DNA from 3 places in the Streptomyces sp. JLBT605 genome. Region 2 is predicted to be linked to each of the others. Evidence: riboswitches for the same ligand, from Rfam matches in the RefSeq annotation. Region 2 holds a riboswitch; each other region holds the start of a gene.
What was found. Region 2 has a riboswitch for cyclic di-AMP ahead of AC4BDD_RS18005 (transglycosylase family protein). Riboswitches for the same ligand answer to the same signal wherever they lie in the genome.

Region 1 (5,204 bases), 2.2 Mb from region 2:
CCCGCTCCACCTGCGCCTTCTCGGGCACCGGCACGCGCAGGGCACCCTCCGCGACCGCGCGATGCACGGCGTGCAGCACGGAACGGGACAGCTGAGCGGGGGTCACGGGACAAGCGTATGGGAGAGAGGGGGTACCTCCGCGAACCGGTTTCGCTCCTCGGGACGACTCGGGGACGCAGAGGCCGACCCGAACCTCAGCCGGTGGGGCCGACGACCGGGGCCGCGTCCCCCGCCGCGGCCGCACCGGGCAGCTCGCGCCCCTGCGCCCCGCTCATCAGCTCCCGCACCAGCCGGACCAGCGCGACCGGCTCGAACGGCTTCTCCAGGAACGCGTCCACCCCCGCCGCCCGGCCGCCCTCGAACTCCGGCGGCGAGCAAGCGCTGATGATCGCCACCGGGACGTGGCGGGTACGCGCGTCGGCGCGCAGCAGCGCGGCCGTGTGCCAGCCGCCGAGCCGCGGCATCACGACATCGAGGGTGATCACATCGGGCCGGACCTGGTGCACGATCTCCAGACACTCGGCACCATCGGCCGCGGTCACGACCTCGAAACCCTCAAGCTCAAGGTTGACCCTGATCAGCTGCCGGATGACCTTGTTGTCGTCGACCACAAGGACCCGGCCGGTCATGCCAGGCACACTCGAAGAGTAGGCGCGCCGCCAGGGCCGCGTCCGGGTTTTGCCCACTTCCGCCACGTGCGGGGGACCTTCGGCCGACCTCGGTCCGCAGCCGCCTCGGGTGCGGTAAAGAAAGCGCTCACTGTCCGGCGGCTGCCTGCCGCGGATACACGTTCCTGATCACCCCCGAGAAGCTGGTAGTGTTCTACCCGTCGCCGCGAGAAGCAGCGACGAAGCCCCCGTAGCTCAGGGGATAGAGCAACGGCCTCCGGAGCCGTGTGCGCAGGTTCGAATCCTGCCGGGGGCACCTCGTAGTAGGTGCCACAAGACCCCGCCGTCAGCGGAAACGCTGATCGCGGGGTCTTTGCGTATGTGCGCGGCGAGCCGGTGCGCCGAGGAGCCTTCCATCCCTTCCGGCCGGCTGTCGTTCGATGGCTGTCACACTCCGCCGCCGCGATACGTCATGGCGGTGAGGAGGGCATGACCCCTTGGTGTCGGGCCGGGGGTCGGCGGACGCTGGTCGGCGTCGTCGTCGCATGCGCGGGTCCGGATCCCCCGACCGGTTTCGCGGTCACATGGGTCGACGCCGACCAGTTTGTCCCGGTTCAAGGGGAACAGACGGGCCGTCAGGTGGCGGCCCACTCATCGAAGGGCCGAGGGCTTTGGGGTGGGTATGCGGGAGTTTGTCCGGGGCTCGATCACCCGGCACTCTCCAACTCATTGCCCAAATCGGACTTTTGGCACCTCATGCGCTTATGGCGGGCGCTGGTGACCGAGGTCACGGAATACCGAGTAAACCTGTGGCGGGTCGTGGCACCCCGGACACATTCCGTCAGTTTCGTCACGGGGCGCTTTTCCCTGGCGGCGGTCTGCAAGATCTCCATTTCGTTGCGGAAGAGATCCGGAGCGCAGCGTGACATAAAGCAGCGGTAATTTCCGGAATTGATCTGCGATGGATCTTCTGCCCATGTCACGCAGCTTGTGGCGGGGAAATTCTTCTGATTACGGTGGCGCCCGCTCCCACAGCAATCACTGCTCAGGGGCCCGAAGCCGGAGCGCCTAATCCTGCCGCCGGCGGAGGAGTAACCACGACGCATCACGGCGGGAGCGGGGGAACCAGGTAAGTGCCGAACCGCGCTTCAGTGCGGCCGGCTTGGGGTGAAGACGCGTTTGCGGCGTGCAGGTTGCCGCTCGTCACGCGGCCGGGCAACTCCAGCCCGAACCCGACAGCTCACCTCGCAGGCGTAGGAGAGGAAAACCCCTATGTCTGCACGCGGACGCCATCGTCGCTATAACCCGGGCCGAATTGCCAAGGTTTCCCTCGCACTTGCCGCGGGTGGCGCCGGTGTGGCCCTTCCGTTCGTCGGTGCCACCTCGGCGAACGCCGCCTCCGTCGACACCTGGGACAAGGTCGCGGAGTGCGAGAGCACCAACAACTGGAGCATCAACACCGGCAACGGTTTCTACGGTGGCCTGCAGTTCACGCAGTCCACCTGGGAGGCCTTCGGCGGCCTGGACTACGCGCCGCGCGCCGACCTGGCCACCAAGGACCAGCAGATCGCGATCGCCGAGAAGGTTCTCGCCGAGCAGGGCCCGGGTGCCTGGCCGGTGTGCTCGGTGAAGGCCGGTCTCGCCCAGGGCGGCCCCGCCCCCCTCATCGCCCCGGACGGCGCGAAGCAGGAGGCGGCCCCCGCCCCGGCGAAGCCCGCCGCCCCGGCCCCGGTGGCCGCGCCCAAGGCCGGTCCGAAGCACGCGAAGCCCGCCGCGCCGGCGCAGGAGAGCGCGTACACCGTGGTCAGCGGTGACAGCCTCTCCAAGATCGCCACCGCCCACGACGTGGACGGCGGCTGGGAGGCCGTGTACGAGGCCAACCGCGAGGTCGTCGGGGACGACCCGAACCTGATCTTCCCGGGCCAGCGGCTGTCGCTGAACGGCCAGGGTCCCAAGCACGCGGCTCCCAAGCACGCCGCGCCGCGGCACGCGGCCCCCAAGCAGGAGGCCCCGAAGCCCGCCGCGCCGGCGCAGACCGCGACCCCCTCCACCTCCGGCTTCACCGCCCCGGTGAACGCGCCCATGGGCACCCCGTACCACCAGGCCGGTAGCGCCTGGTCCAGCGGCTACCACACCGGCGTCGACTTCCCGGTCCCGACCGGCACCAGCATCAAGGCCATCGGTGCGGGCGAGGTCGTCTCCGCCGGCTGGGGAGGCGCCTACGGCAACCAGGTCGTCATCCGGCACGCCGACGGCAAGTACAGCCAGTACGCGCACCTGTCCTCGCTGACCGTCTCGGCCGGCCAGACCGTGACCGGCGGCCAGCAGATCGGCCTCTCCGGCACCACCGGAAACAGCAGCGGCCCGCACCTGCACTTCGAGGTCCGCACCAGCCCGGACTACGGCTCGGACATCGACCCGCTGGCGTACCTGCGCGCCCACGGCGTCAGCATCTGAGCACCGGCACGCGTCACGGCGCGGCTCGACCCTGAGCGTCGCTTCGTCGAGCCTGAGCGTCGCCTAGCAGCCGAGGTTTCCTCGTCGCCAGGGGTTCCTCATGGCCGAGGGCTCCTCATGGGCGAGGGTTCCTCATAGCCGAGAAGGTGCCCGGCTTCCCGCCATCGCGCGGGAGGCCGGGCACCTTCGGCGTTTCCGGGGCCTGACAGGGGGCGGCCGAGCGCGGGCGGTGGTCAGCCGTCCTCGGGGAGGCTCTCCCAGGCGTCGCCCTCGCCGCGCAGCTCGTACCCCTCCGCCTCCGCGATGGACCGGGCGTGCGCCCGGCTGCGGAGCGGGACCTCATGGCTCTCGCTCATGACCTCCGCGTGCACGCCGGCGCGATCGGCCACCGCCTCGATCGCGTGCGTCTCATAGATGACGCGCCCCGGCTCGGCGGTGCTCCAGACCACGTACATACTCACTGCCATCGGGCTCACTCCCCGGACACGAGTCCCCTGCCATCAGGATCCCACTCGGCAGGCCCGACCTCCCGCCCGTTGCGCCATCCAGGCGTTTCGCGGCCGGCCGGGCGGAGCGTCTGCGGCGCCCTCCTGCCGCCCTGCCCGGGGGCTGCGCCCTGCCCGGGGCCGGCGGCCTCCCCGGTGCCCGGCTGCCTCCCGGGGTCTGCGCCTGCGCGGGGTCTGCGCCCTCCGGGGCAGCGTCCGGCGAGGCGGCGTCCGGTGGCGACGATGCTGCCGGTACGGCCCGGAATGCGAGTGGATCACCACCCTGAGTGGCCTGCCGAGCGTCCGGCCCCGTACCGTCCGTCATGAACAGGCAAGTCCGGCCGGGCACATGGCACCGGGCCGGAGTGAGGGGGATGTACACGATGACGAGCAACGCCGGCGCGTGGCTGCAGCGATTCCAGCCGGCCGTGGAGAGCGACGTGCGGCTGGTCTGCTTCCCGTACGCGGGTGGGTCGGCCGGCTACTACCTGCCGATGGCGCGGGCACTGGCCCCGGAGATCGAGGTGCAGGCGGTGCAGTACCCGGGGCGGCTGGACCGCTACCGGGAGCCGTGCATCGGTGACCTCGGGGAGCTCGCCGACGCCGTCTTTCCCGCGATCAGTGGCCTGACCGACCGGCGCCTGGCGCTCTTCGGCCACAGCATGGGCGCGGTGCTGGCGTTCGAGGTAGCGCTGCGGCTGGAGGACCGGCTCGGGGTGAAGCCCGAGGTGATCTTCGCCTCCGGGCGCCGGGCGCCGTCCCGCTACCGGGACGACGAGGACGTCCATCTGCGCGACGACGCCGGTGTGGTGGAGGAGCTGAAGTCCCTGGGCGGGACCAACGCGGCGGTGCTGAAGAACCCGGAGCTGCTGGAGATGGCGCTGCCGCCGCTGCGCGCCGACTACCGGGCCATCGAGACCTACCGGTGCGCGCCCGGCGCGGCGGTGAGCTGCCCGGTGGTGACGGTGACCGGTGCGGAGGACCCGAAGGTCACCGCGGACGAGGCCCGCGACTGGGAGAAGCACACCACCGGTGAGTTCGAGCTGGTGACGCTGGAGGGCGGGCACTTCTTCCTCACCGAGCAGGTGCCCGCGGTCACCGAGCTGGTCGCCGCCAGGCTGCGGCAGCGCTGACCGCTCGCCTGGGGCGAGGCCGGCCTCGGGCCGGGGCATCAGGGACGGCCTGAGGCCGCCCCCGGGGCCCCGGCGCGGTCAGGCACCGTCCGCGGTGGGCGCAGTGGCCGCGGTGGGCGCGGTGGGCGCGGGGCGGCGGCTCGGGAGGGTCGCGATGAGGAGTGCCAGGGCGGCGAGCGCGCCGCCGCTCCACATCACGCCGGAAAGCGTCGTCCGGTCCGCGGCCTGCCCGCCCAGGAGCGCGCCGAGCGCGATCGCCAGGTTGAACACGCCGACGAAGAGGGCGGACGCCGCCTCGCGGGCCTGCGGGGCGGCGTCCAGCACCCAGGTCTGGCTGCTCACCGACACCCCTCCGTACGCCACCCCCCACAGCACCAGCAGCGCGGTGGCGCCGGCCGTGGTCCGGCCCGCCACCGGGACCAGCAGTTCGGCGGCGGCGACGAGCGCGCACAGGGCCATCATGGTGCGGCGCGGATCCCGGTGCGCCGTCGAGCCGGCCAGGAAGTTCCCGCCGATGCCGG
Region 2 (5,204 bases):
CCACCCCATTCGGTGGCGTCTATTCCTTCTGTCCGATCTGTCGCATTACCCACGCCAAAGGGGTATGACATAGGTATGGGTATGAACGACAGCGTCTCGCTCGCCGTCCGGGACCACCTGGTGGGTATCGGACCGCTGGTCGCGGGGGTCGGCATCACCATCATCCTGATCCTGGCCGTCGTGCTGGGGATCAGGGTCATGATGAGGGAGAACCCGCGCCCGCAGGGGCCCCAGCCACGCGCCGGCGCCTGGGAGACCGAGCAGGAGCACGAGAGCGGTCACCCGACGTCGCCCGACCACGGCCCGGGGCACCAGGACTCGCATCCGACCCCCACACGGACGCAGCGCCGCAAACCGATGGAGGTCCCCCAGGACGGCGAGCGGCACATGCCGTACGAATTCGGCAATTTCGGCAGCGAGGAGTGGGATACCGACGAGCCGCCGCCGAAGTGGACCCCCGGACACAGCGGCTCCTTCGGCAACGGCTGAGCACGGCTGAGCACGGCGGTTCGCGGCTGATCGGAAGCGGTGACGGATCCTGCCGGAGGTCTCCGTGAAGGACTCCGGCGCGGATCCGTCGCCGCGGCGTGCGCGAGGCCCGCGATACGGTCGGGAGGTGTTCGACCAGCCCGCCGCCGACCAGCCCGCTCGCCCCTCGCGCGCCGATTCCGGCCCGCCTGCCTCCGGCCCGTCCGCCGCCGACTCCGGCCCGCCTGCCGCCGACTCCGGGCCGCCCGCCTGCCCTCGGCGCGGCGCCGCCGACCAGCCCGCGCCGGAGCTGTTCACCTGGGAGTTCGCCACCGACCCCTACCCCGCCTACGCCTGGCTGCGGGAGCACGCTCCGGTGCACCGCGCCGAGCTGCCCAGCGGGGTGGACGCCTGGCTGGTCACCCGGTACGCCGACGCCCGGCAGGCCCTCGCCGACGGCCGGCTGTCGAAGAACCCCCTCCACCACAGCGAGAACGCGCACGGCAAGGGCAAGGTGGGCATCCCGGGGGAGCGCAGCGCGGGCCTGATGACGCACCTGCTCAACATCGACCCGCCGGACCACACCCGGCTGCGGCGGCTGGTGTCGAAGGCGTTCACCCCGCGCCGGGTGGCCCAGTTCGCGCCCCGGGTGCAGGAGCTCACCGACCGGCTCATCGACGGCTTCGCCGAGCGCGGCGAAGCCGACCTCATCCATGAGTTCGCCTTCCCGCTGCCCATCTACGCCATCTGCGACATGCTCGGCGTCCCGCCCGAGGACCAGGACGACTTCCGCGACTGGGCCGGCATGATGATCCGACACGGAGGGGGTCCCAGGGGCGGCGTCGCCCGGTCGGTCAAGAAGATGCGGGCCTACCTGGCCGAGCTGATCCACCGCAAGCGCGAGTCCCTGCGCGAGGACGGGGCCGACGACCTGATCTCCGGGCTGATCCGGGCCAGCGACCACGGCGAGCACCTGACCGAGAACGAGGCCGCCGCCATGGCCTTCATCCTGCTCTTCGCCGGTTTCGAGACCACCGTCAACCTCATCGGCAACGGCACCTACGCGCTGCTGCGCCATCCGGAGCAGGGGGCGCGGTTCCAGCGGGCCGTCGCCGAGGACGACACCGCGCTGCTCGGGTCCGCCGTGGAGGAGCTGCTGCGCTACGACGGTCCGGTGGAGATGGCCACCTGGCGTTTCGCCACCGAGCCGGTCACCCTCGGCGGGCAGCGCATCGCCGCCGGCGACCCGGTGCTCGTGGTGCTCGCCGCCGCCGACCGCGACCCCGAACGTTTCCTCCACCCCGACGCGCTCGACCTGACGCGCCGTGACAATCAGCATCTCGGCTACGGCCACGGCATCCACTACTGCCTGGGCGCCCCGCTGGCCCGGCTGGAGGCCCAGACCGCCCTCGCCACCCTGCTGCGCCGCCTCCCTGACCTGCGACTCGCGGCAGATTCGGATGATTTGCGATGGCGCGGCGGGCTCATCATGCGCGGACTGCGTTCGCTGCCCGTGGAGTTCACGCCCGAAAGAACCTGACGGTCAGACAGATGCGTTGGTGACGCTCTGTCAGGCTGTGATCTTCGCGTGACCCCCGCTACATCGACTTGTGACTCACCGGCGGCCCGATTATGTTCATCCGACAACTCAGCCGCCACACGAGAGGCAGACCGCATGCGCTCCGGGAACGGTAGACACCGCCGACCCCGTCAGGCTCCGGCCATCGTCGTCGCCGCGGGGGTGACCGGAGCGAGCATCGCGATGCCGCTGCTCGCGGCCACCGGCGCCCACGCCGCCGACAGCGAGACCTGGGACCGCGTCGCGGAATGCGAGAGCGGGGGGATGTGGAGCGCCGACACCGGCAACGGCTTCTACGGCGGTCTGCAGTTGACCCTCGACATGTGGAAGGACTACGGCGGCACCGCCTACGCCCCGCGCCCGGACCTGGCCAGCCGTTCCCAGCAGATCACCGTCGCCGAGAACATGCTCGCCGACACCGGGCCCGAGGGCTGGCCGCGCTGCGCGCTGAACGCCGGGCTGACCGAGGACGGCCAGGCACCCGATGTGAACCCCGGCAGGACCGAGTCCCCGGCGCCCGAGCCGAGCGAGAAGCCCACCGACGGGCCGACCGGCACGCCCGACGACGACAGCTCCGGATCCTCCAAGTCCCGCGACGGGGCGGACGGATCCCGCGACTCCGACGACTCCGCTGACTCCGATGACGCCCGCAAGCCCGGGGACGACGAGCGGAACACCCCGTCCTCCGGCTCCGATGCCAAGCCCGGCAAGGACGGCGACGGCTCCGGCGAGGACGGCGCGAAGCCGGACCCGGACCCGTCCGGCGACAAGGGCGGCGAGCACGGCGAGCCCGGCAAGGGCGACGAGGACGGCAAGACCGGCGACTCCGGCCACGGCACGGACCAGGACCAGGGCAAGGGCGAGCACTCCACCCCGGCTCCCGGCAGCGGCAAGCACCGGGGCCCGTCCGACGACCGGACCGAGAAGGACGGCGACCGGCCCGCCGGACGGCACGCCTCGCGCGGCGAGGGTCGCCAGACCCCGGTGGAGCACGGCCCGGCCGACTACACCGTGCGCCCCGGTGACAACCTGTCAGCCATCGCCGAGGAGCATGAGGTCGCCGGCGGCTGGCCCGCCCTCTACGAAGCCAACGAGAGCGTCATCGGAGACGACCCGGACCTGATCCTGCCCGGCCAGGAGCTCGTCCTGGACGGCGAAAAGTGAGACATGAGTCTCTTCGCACCGCGGGGCGTGTCTGGCATGTCCGGCCTGAGTGGATCACGTCTGACCTGCACGGATAGCTATTCCTTGAGCGCAAACACGGCTGAGTCTCCGTAACTGTCGGGGTTTGAGCTCTCCGGGCGGCTGTGCTTACGGTCGTGACCGCTCGCCACCGCGGGCACCGCCGACCGGCACGCCGAGTCCTGCCACCGGCCGGGGGGTTGTCGACGCGCAAGCGCCGAAGGCAGGAGCGGGGGACCCAGGATTTGCGCCGGTCCGACCGGCTAGGGGTGAAGCCGGGTGCTTGAGAAAAAAGCACCCGGCCGGGCCAGCTCACACGCCCGAACCCGACAGCTCACCTCGTAGGCGTCGGTGAGGAAACGAACCAACCATGCTCAAGTCCAAGGGCAAGCATCGTCGTCCGTCCAAGGCCGCTCGGATCGCCACCCTCGCCGGTGTCACCGGCGCCGCGATCGCCGCTCCGCTGATGGCCGCCACCGGCGCCTCCGCCGCGACCACCGACCAGTGGGACCAGGTCGCCCAGTGCGAGTCCGGCGGCAACTGGTCGATCAACACCGGCAACGGTTACTACGGCGGCCTGCAGTTCTCGGCCTCGACCTGGGCCGCGTACGGCGGTACCGCGTTCGCCCCGACCGCCGACAAGGCCACCAAGGACCAGCAGATCCAGATAGCCCAGAAGGTCCTGGCCAGCCAGGGCAAGGGCGCCTGGCCGCATTGCGGGGTCAACCTGACCCAGGGCGGCTCCCCGGCCCCGCAGACCCAGCCGCAGCAGCAGAGCAAGCCGCAGGCGCAGCCGAAGCCGCAGGCCCAGCCGCAGCAGCAGCAGAGCAAGCCGCAGGCCCAGCCCGCGCCGCAGCCGCGCGCCGAGCGCGCCGAGTCCGCGCCGGCCAACCGGTCCGAGCACCGCACCGTGCGCCAGGGCGACGGCGAGTACACCGTCAAGGCGGGCGACACCCTCTCCACCATCGCCGCCGCACAGCACGTCCAGGGCGGCTGGCAGCAGCTGTACAAGCTGAACGACGACATCGTCGACGACGCCGATCTGATCTACCCCGGTCAGCACCTCGACCTGCGCTGACCTGCTCCGCACATCTCCGGACGGGCCGGCCGCGACCCTATGCGGCTCCGCCGCGTGGCCGGCCCGTCCGGAGGCCGGGGCCCGGGGCCCGCGGCGGAGCCCCGGCGCGGCAAGCCGCGCCCGCCGTCTCGTTCGGCGGGCGCAGCGCGAGCGCAGCCCGCTTCGCCGGTTAGGCTCATGCTGCAGACGCAGACCCACACGAAGGAGATCCTCGTGCCGTCCATCGACGTCGTCGTAGCTCGCGAGATCCTCGACTCGCGAGGCAACCCCACGGTCGAGGTCGAGGTCGGCCTCGACGACGGCAGCACTGGCCGTGCTGCCGTGCCGTCCGGCGCCTCGACCGGCGCTTTCGAGGCGCTTGAGCTGCGTGACGGGGACAAGAACCGCTACCTCGGCAAGGGCGTCGAGAAGGCCGTCCTCGCCGTGATCGAGCAGATCGGCCCGGAGCTGGTCGGCTACGACGCCACCGAGCAGCGGCTGATCGACCAGGCGATGTTCGACCTGGACGCCACCCCGGACAAGTCCTCGCTCGGCGCCAACGCCATCCTCGGCGTCTCGCTCGCCGTCGCGCACGCCGCCTCCGAGGCCAGCGACCTCCCGCTCTTCCGGTACCTGGGCGGCCCCAACGCCCACCTGCTGCCGGTCCCGATGATGAACATCCTCAACGGCGGCTCGCACGCCGACTCCAACGTGGACATCCAGGAGTTCATGATCGCGCCGGTCGGCGCGGAGTCCTTCTCCGAGGCCCTGCGCTGGGGCACCGAGGTCTACCACACCCTCAAGGCCGTGCTGAAGGCCAAGGGCCTGTCCACCGGCCTGGGCGACGAGGGCGGCTTCGCCCCGAACCTCGGCTCCAACCGCGAGGCCCTGGACCTGATCCTGGAGGCCATCAAGCAG
Region 3 (5,204 bases), 2.7 Mb from region 2:
AGCGCGAGTGGCTCGACCGGCTCGCCACCGTCGGCGGCCGCGCCGACGAACTCTGCCGCTTCGCCGTGCTGTTCGGCGACCCCCAGCTGGCGCTCACCGCCGTCCAGCGGGTGCTGGACGTCACCGCCGAGGAGGTGCGGGCCGCCGCCCAGGCACGACTGCGGCCGGACAACCGCGCCGTGCTGGTCTACGAACCCACCGGGCCGGGCACCGACGCCGAGGACGCCACCGAGACCGCCGCCGACGACACCGCAGAAGAGGAGGCGGCCCAGTGAGCGACGCCACCACCCCCACCATGACGTTCCACCCGCAGCCGACGGGCGGCATCGCCAAGCCGTGGGCCTTCCCGGCCCCCGAGCGCGGCGAACTGCCCAACGGGCTCACCGTGCTGCGCTGCCACCGCCCCGGTCAGCAGGTCGTCGCCGTGGAGATCAACCTGACCGCCCCGCTGGACGCCGAGCCCGCCGGGCTCGACGGCGTCGCGACCATCATGGCCCGCGCGCTGTCCGAGGGCACCGACAAGCACACCGCCGAGGAGTTCGCCGCCGAGCTGGAGCGGTGCGGCGCCACCCTCGACGCGCACGCCGACCACCCCGGCATCCGGGTCTCGCTGGAGGTGCCGGTCTCCCGGCTGCCCAAGGCCCTCGGTCTGCTCGCCGACGCGCTGCGCGCCCCCGCGTTCCCGGAGAGCGAGGTGGAGCGGCTGGTGGCCAACCGCCTGGACGAGATCCCGCACGAGCTGGCCAACCCCGCCCGGCGGGCCTCCATGGCCCTGTCCAAGGAGCTCTTCCCGGCGGCCGCCCGGCTCTCCCGGCCCCGCCAGGGCACCGAGGAGACCGTCCGGCGGATCGACGCCGCCGCGGTGCGCGCCTTCTACCAGGCGCATGTGCGGCCGGCCTCCGCGACCGCCGTGGTGGTCGGCGACCTGACCGGCGTCGACCTGGACAAGGCCCTTGCCGACACGCTCGGCGCCTGGAGCGGCGGTCCGGCGCCGGAGCGTCCGTACCCGGTGATCACCGCCGACGACGCCGGCCGGGTGGTGATCGTGGACCGGCCCGGCGCGGTGCAGACCCAGCTGCTCATCGGCCGGATCGGTGCCGACCGGCACGACCGGGTCTGGCCCGCCCAGGTGCTCGGCACCTACTGCCTCGGCGGCACCCTCACCTCCCGGCTCGACCGGGTGCTGCGCGAGGAGAAGGGCTACACCTACGGGGTGCGCGCCTTCGGGCAGGTGCTGATGTCGGTGCCGGACGGCGCCCCCGGCCCCGGCGGCTCCGGCTCCGCGCCCACCGGTGTCGCGATGCTCGCCATCAGCGGCTCGGTGGCCACCGAGGTGACCGGGCCCGCGCTGGAGGACACCTGGAAGGTGCTGCGCACCCTCGCGGAGGAGGGGCTGACCGACGACGAGCGTGATGTCGCGGTGCAGAACCTGGTCGGCGTCGCCCCGCTCCGCTACGAGACCGCGGCGGCCGTCGCGGGCACTCTGGCGGACCAGGTCGAGCAGCACCTGCCGGACGACTTCCAGGCCCATCTGTACGCCCGGCTCGCCGAGACCGGGACGGTCGAGGCGACGGCCGCCGCGGTGAACGCCTTCCCCGTCGACCGGCTCGTCACCGTGCTCGTCGGTGACGCCTCGGTCATCGAGGAGCCGGTCCGCGCCCTGGGCATCGGCGAGGTGAAGGTGGTCACCGGCTGACCCACGGCCACCGGCTGAGAGGCCGTCAGCGGCCGGGCGGAGACGCTCACCGGCTGACGACGGCTCAGCGGAGCGAGGACACACAGGACTCCGGCGTCGCACGAGACGCCGGAGTCCTGCGTTATCCGCCTGCGGTGTCCGGTTTGTCGTGGAGGCGGTATGTCTGCCCTGTGGCGAGGGCAACAAAATGCCGGATCTGTTTGGCGATCAAAAGATCAGCCGTCTAGCGTCGGGTCGGCTGTTCGTCGGATTGCGTCGCACCCGCGGCCCGGGCAGCCATCGCCGAGTCCCGCAAGGGAGCCGGGGACCCGCCCTCTTCGGAGGGACTTCCCCTGGGGTGAATCGGGCGCCTCCGCGAGGAGGGGTCCGTAGGAGACCTTCCTGCTCCGAACCCGTCAGCTAACCCGGTAGGCGAGAAGGAAGGAAAGGAGTACGCCACCCCATGGCGTTCACCCGTCCCACCGGGAAGCACCGCCGCCCCCGGCGCTCCGCCATGCGCACCGGCACGAACATCGCCGGCATGGCCACCCTGGCCGCCTCCGGCGTCGTCGCCAGTCTCGCCTCCCCGGCGCTCGCCGCCGGCGGCGACTCCCCGAGCTTCGAGGACACCGGTCTGAACCAGGCGATCGTCGTCGGCGACGACCTCGCCCAGGAGATCGGCGCCCAGGCGCACAGCCAGGAGCGCGCAGCCGAGGAGGACGCGGCCAAGGCGGAGGCCGAGGACACGGCGCGCCGGGAGGCCGTCCGCCAGGCCGCCGAGACCAAGCGCAAGGCCGAGGCCGCTGAGAAGAAGGCCAAGGCGGAGCGGGCGGCCAAGGAGCGGGCCGCGCGGGAGGCCGAGCGCAAGCGGCTGAACACCTTCGTGGCGCCCATAACCGGCTCCTACGTCTCCACCCAGTACCACGCCTCCAGCGGGCTGTGGAGCTCCGGCAGCCACACCGGTGTCGACTTCCACGCCGCGTCCGGCACCACGGTGCACGCGGTGGGCTCCGGGACCGTAGTCGAAGCAGGCTGGGGCGGCGCGTACGGCAACAACATCGTGATCAAGATGAATGACGGCACGTACACCCAGTACGGCCACCTGTCGTCGCTCAATGTCTCGGTCGGCCAGACGGTGACCCCGGGCCAGCAGATCGGCCTGTCGGGCAACACCGGCAACACCACCGGCCCGCACCTGCACTTCGAAGCGCGGACCAGCCCGGAGTACGGCTCGGACATCGACCCGGTCGCCTACCTCCGCTCGCACGGGGTCAACATCTGACGCCCCCGGACCATCGCGCACAGGCCCCGGCCACTCGGCCGGGGCCTGTCGTATGTCCCGCCGGGCCTGCCGCAAGGTGGCGCCGGGGCGGCCGCGTGTGCCGCCGGGACGGCCGGAGGGCGCCGCGACTGCCGCGCAATCCCGCTTGGCCAAAAATTATCCATGAAATCCCGCCGCTCGTCGGAAATTCGAGCTCTGTGGAATAGAGTTCGGTGAACGCGCGTCGATCGACTGCGTTTCGCAGAGATTAAGGCGGAGGTTCACACCATGCGGGACCGGAAGTGAGCGGCGATACGACAGCGGTCCAGGGCGGTCGCCGGATTTCCGCGCACGCCGTATGCACCGCGATTCGGGACGACATCGTCTCCGGCGCGTACCAGCCCGGCAGTCGACTGACCGAGGAACTGCTCGCGCGCCGTTACGGCGTCTCGCGGGTCCCGGTCCGCGAGGCGCTGCGGACCCTGGAGTCCGAGGGGTTCGTCACCACCCGCCGGCATGCCGGCGCCTGCGTCGCCCAGCCGTCCGAGCGCGAGGTCGCCGACCTCCTCGACATCCGCGCCCTGCTGGAGCCGCTGGGTGCGGCGCGGGCCGCCCAGCGCCGCACCGAGGCCCACCTCAAGGTGCTCCGCGGGCTGGTCAGGCTCGGGCAGGAGCGGGCGGCGCGGGGCCAGTTGGCGGAGCTGCGGTCGCTGGGCGACTGGTTCCACGAGACCCTCGCGCAGGCCTCCGGCAGCCCCAGCCTGGCCGGGCTGCTGGTCCAGCTGCGCCGCAAGATCTACTGGGTCTACGCGGTCGATCCCGCCCGTCTCCCGCCGCCACCCGCGACGGAAAGCGCTTCGCGCGCCCAGCCTGGCCGGACCACGCCGCCGCCCGCCCGCGGCGCCGGGCGTACGGAGCCGGGCACCGCCCGAGCGGTGGAGTCCTGGGCGGAACACGGCGCGCTGCTGGACGCGGTGACCCGCGGTGACGCCGAGCGGGCTCGCTCGCTGGCCGCGGCGCACGCCGAGCGGTCCATGGCCGATTACCGGCTGCGTCGCCCCTTCCAGGTGAGGGGTTCGAAACAGTCCGTAAACACGGCGAGTTCCCAGAATTAACAATTCGCCGGTATACAACCCTCGGGGGAATTCCCGGAGCGGTGCCGTGTGCCTTTATGGTGCGCCGATATCGACGTGGAGTCCGCCCTTTCCGTGCAGGGAATAGCGAGCGGTCCTTCGGGAATGTGGTGACAGCAAGGCCGCGGTCTCCCGGTTCCGGGATACCGCGGCCTTGGTGTGCCCCGGTGGTGCCGGGGCGAGGGTTGCCGGGTCAGACCGTCTCCGGCAGTTCCTCCAGCCCCTCGGCGACCAGCTTGGCCAGACGGTCGAGCGCGGCCTCCGCGCTGTCGTCCTCCGAGGCGAGGACGATCTCCTCGCCACCCTGGGCGCCCAGGCCCAGCACCGCGAGCATGGAGGCGGCGTTGACCGGGTTGCCCTCGGCCTTGGCGATCGTCACGGGGACGCCCGAAGCGGTAGCGGCCCGAACGAAGATCGACGCGGGGCGGGCATGCAGGCCCTCGGCCCAGCCGACGGTGACGCGGCGCTCAACCATGGTGTAGCCCTTCAGGTCGTTGCTAGGTTGTCTAGACCAGTGTCGCACGGTGTCGGGAGTGGTCCGGAACGGACCTGACGCGGGGCCCGGCCGGTACGTCGTGCACAGCTTGCCGCGCCATCCGCGGGTCCGCGATGCGGCACCACGGGGCGGGTGTCCGTCTCCGCCCCGGCGCTTACGCTGGCCCCATGGACACCGCGTCAGATCCGGACCGCCACAGCTACCCGGCCCACTGGGAAGCGGACGTGGTGCTCCGCGACGGCGGCATCGCGCAGATCCGCCCCATCACCGCGGACGACGCGCAACGCCTGGTCAGCTTCTACGAGCATGTCTCCGACGAGTCGAAGTACTACCGCTTCTTCGCGCCCTACCCCCGGCTCTCCGCCCGCGACGTGCACCGCTTCACCCACCACGACTACGTCGACCGGGTCGGGCTGGCCGCCACGGTGGGGGACGAGTTCATCGCCACCGTCCGCTACGACCGCATCGACGAGCGCGGCCGGCCCGCCAGCTCCCACCCCGATCCGGCGGCCCCCGGCACGGCCCCCGCGCCGGTCCCCGACGAGGCCGAGGTCGCCTTCCTGGTGCAGGACGCCCACCAGGGCCGGGGGGTGGCCTCCGCCCTCCTGGAGCACATCGCCGCCGTCGCCCGCGAGCGCG

Region 1: another riboswitch for cyclic di-AMP. It lies ahead of AC4BDD_RS08625 (transglycosylase family protein); the one in region 2 lies ahead of AC4BDD_RS18005 (transglycosylase family protein).
Region 3: another riboswitch for cyclic di-AMP. It lies ahead of AC4BDD_RS06580 (M23 family metallopeptidase); the one in region 2 lies ahead of AC4BDD_RS18005 (transglycosylase family protein).

What each region holds. Positions count from the first base shown of each region.
Region 1 covers NZ_CM177087.1:1,924,908-1,930,111, forward strand. The annotation lists gene nrtL (ArgS-related anticodon-binding protein NrtL) at 1-106, opposite strand, end outside; gene AC4BDD_RS08615 (response regulator) at 195-629, opposite strand; tRNA gene AC4BDD_RS08620 (tRNA-Arg) at 853-924, shown strand; cyclic di-AMP (ydaO/yuaA leader) riboswitch at 1,697-1,877, shown strand; gene AC4BDD_RS08625 (transglycosylase family protein) at 1,881-3,065, shown strand; gene AC4BDD_RS08630 (hypothetical protein) at 3,299-3,532, opposite strand; gene AC4BDD_RS08635 (thioesterase II family protein) at 3,934-4,683, shown strand; gene AC4BDD_RS08640 (MFS transporter) at 4,762-5,204, opposite strand, start outside.
Region 2 covers NZ_CM177087.1:4,138,835-4,144,038, forward strand. The annotation lists gene AC4BDD_RS17990 (DUF6479 family protein) at 76-489, shown strand; gene AC4BDD_RS17995 (cytochrome P450 family protein) at 617-2,008, shown strand; gene AC4BDD_RS18000 (transglycosylase family protein) at 2,210-3,211, shown strand; cyclic di-AMP (ydaO/yuaA leader) riboswitch at 3,435-3,592, shown strand; gene AC4BDD_RS18005 (transglycosylase family protein) at 3,600-4,307, shown strand; gene eno (phosphopyruvate hydratase) at 4,521-5,204, shown strand, end outside.
Region 3 covers NZ_CM177087.1:1,432,027-1,437,230, reverse strand. The annotation lists gene AC4BDD_RS06590 (M16 family metallopeptidase) at 1-275, shown strand, start outside; gene AC4BDD_RS06585 (M16 family metallopeptidase) at 272-1,696, shown strand; cyclic di-AMP (ydaO/yuaA leader) riboswitch at 1,967-2,124, shown strand; gene AC4BDD_RS06580 (M23 family metallopeptidase) at 2,139-2,957, shown strand; gene AC4BDD_RS06575 (GntR family transcriptional regulator) at 3,239-4,051, shown strand; gene AC4BDD_RS06570 (HPr family phosphocarrier protein) at 4,263-4,544, opposite strand; gene AC4BDD_RS06565 (bifunctional acetate--CoA ligase family protein/GNAT family N-acetyltransferase) at 4,733-5,204, shown strand, end outside.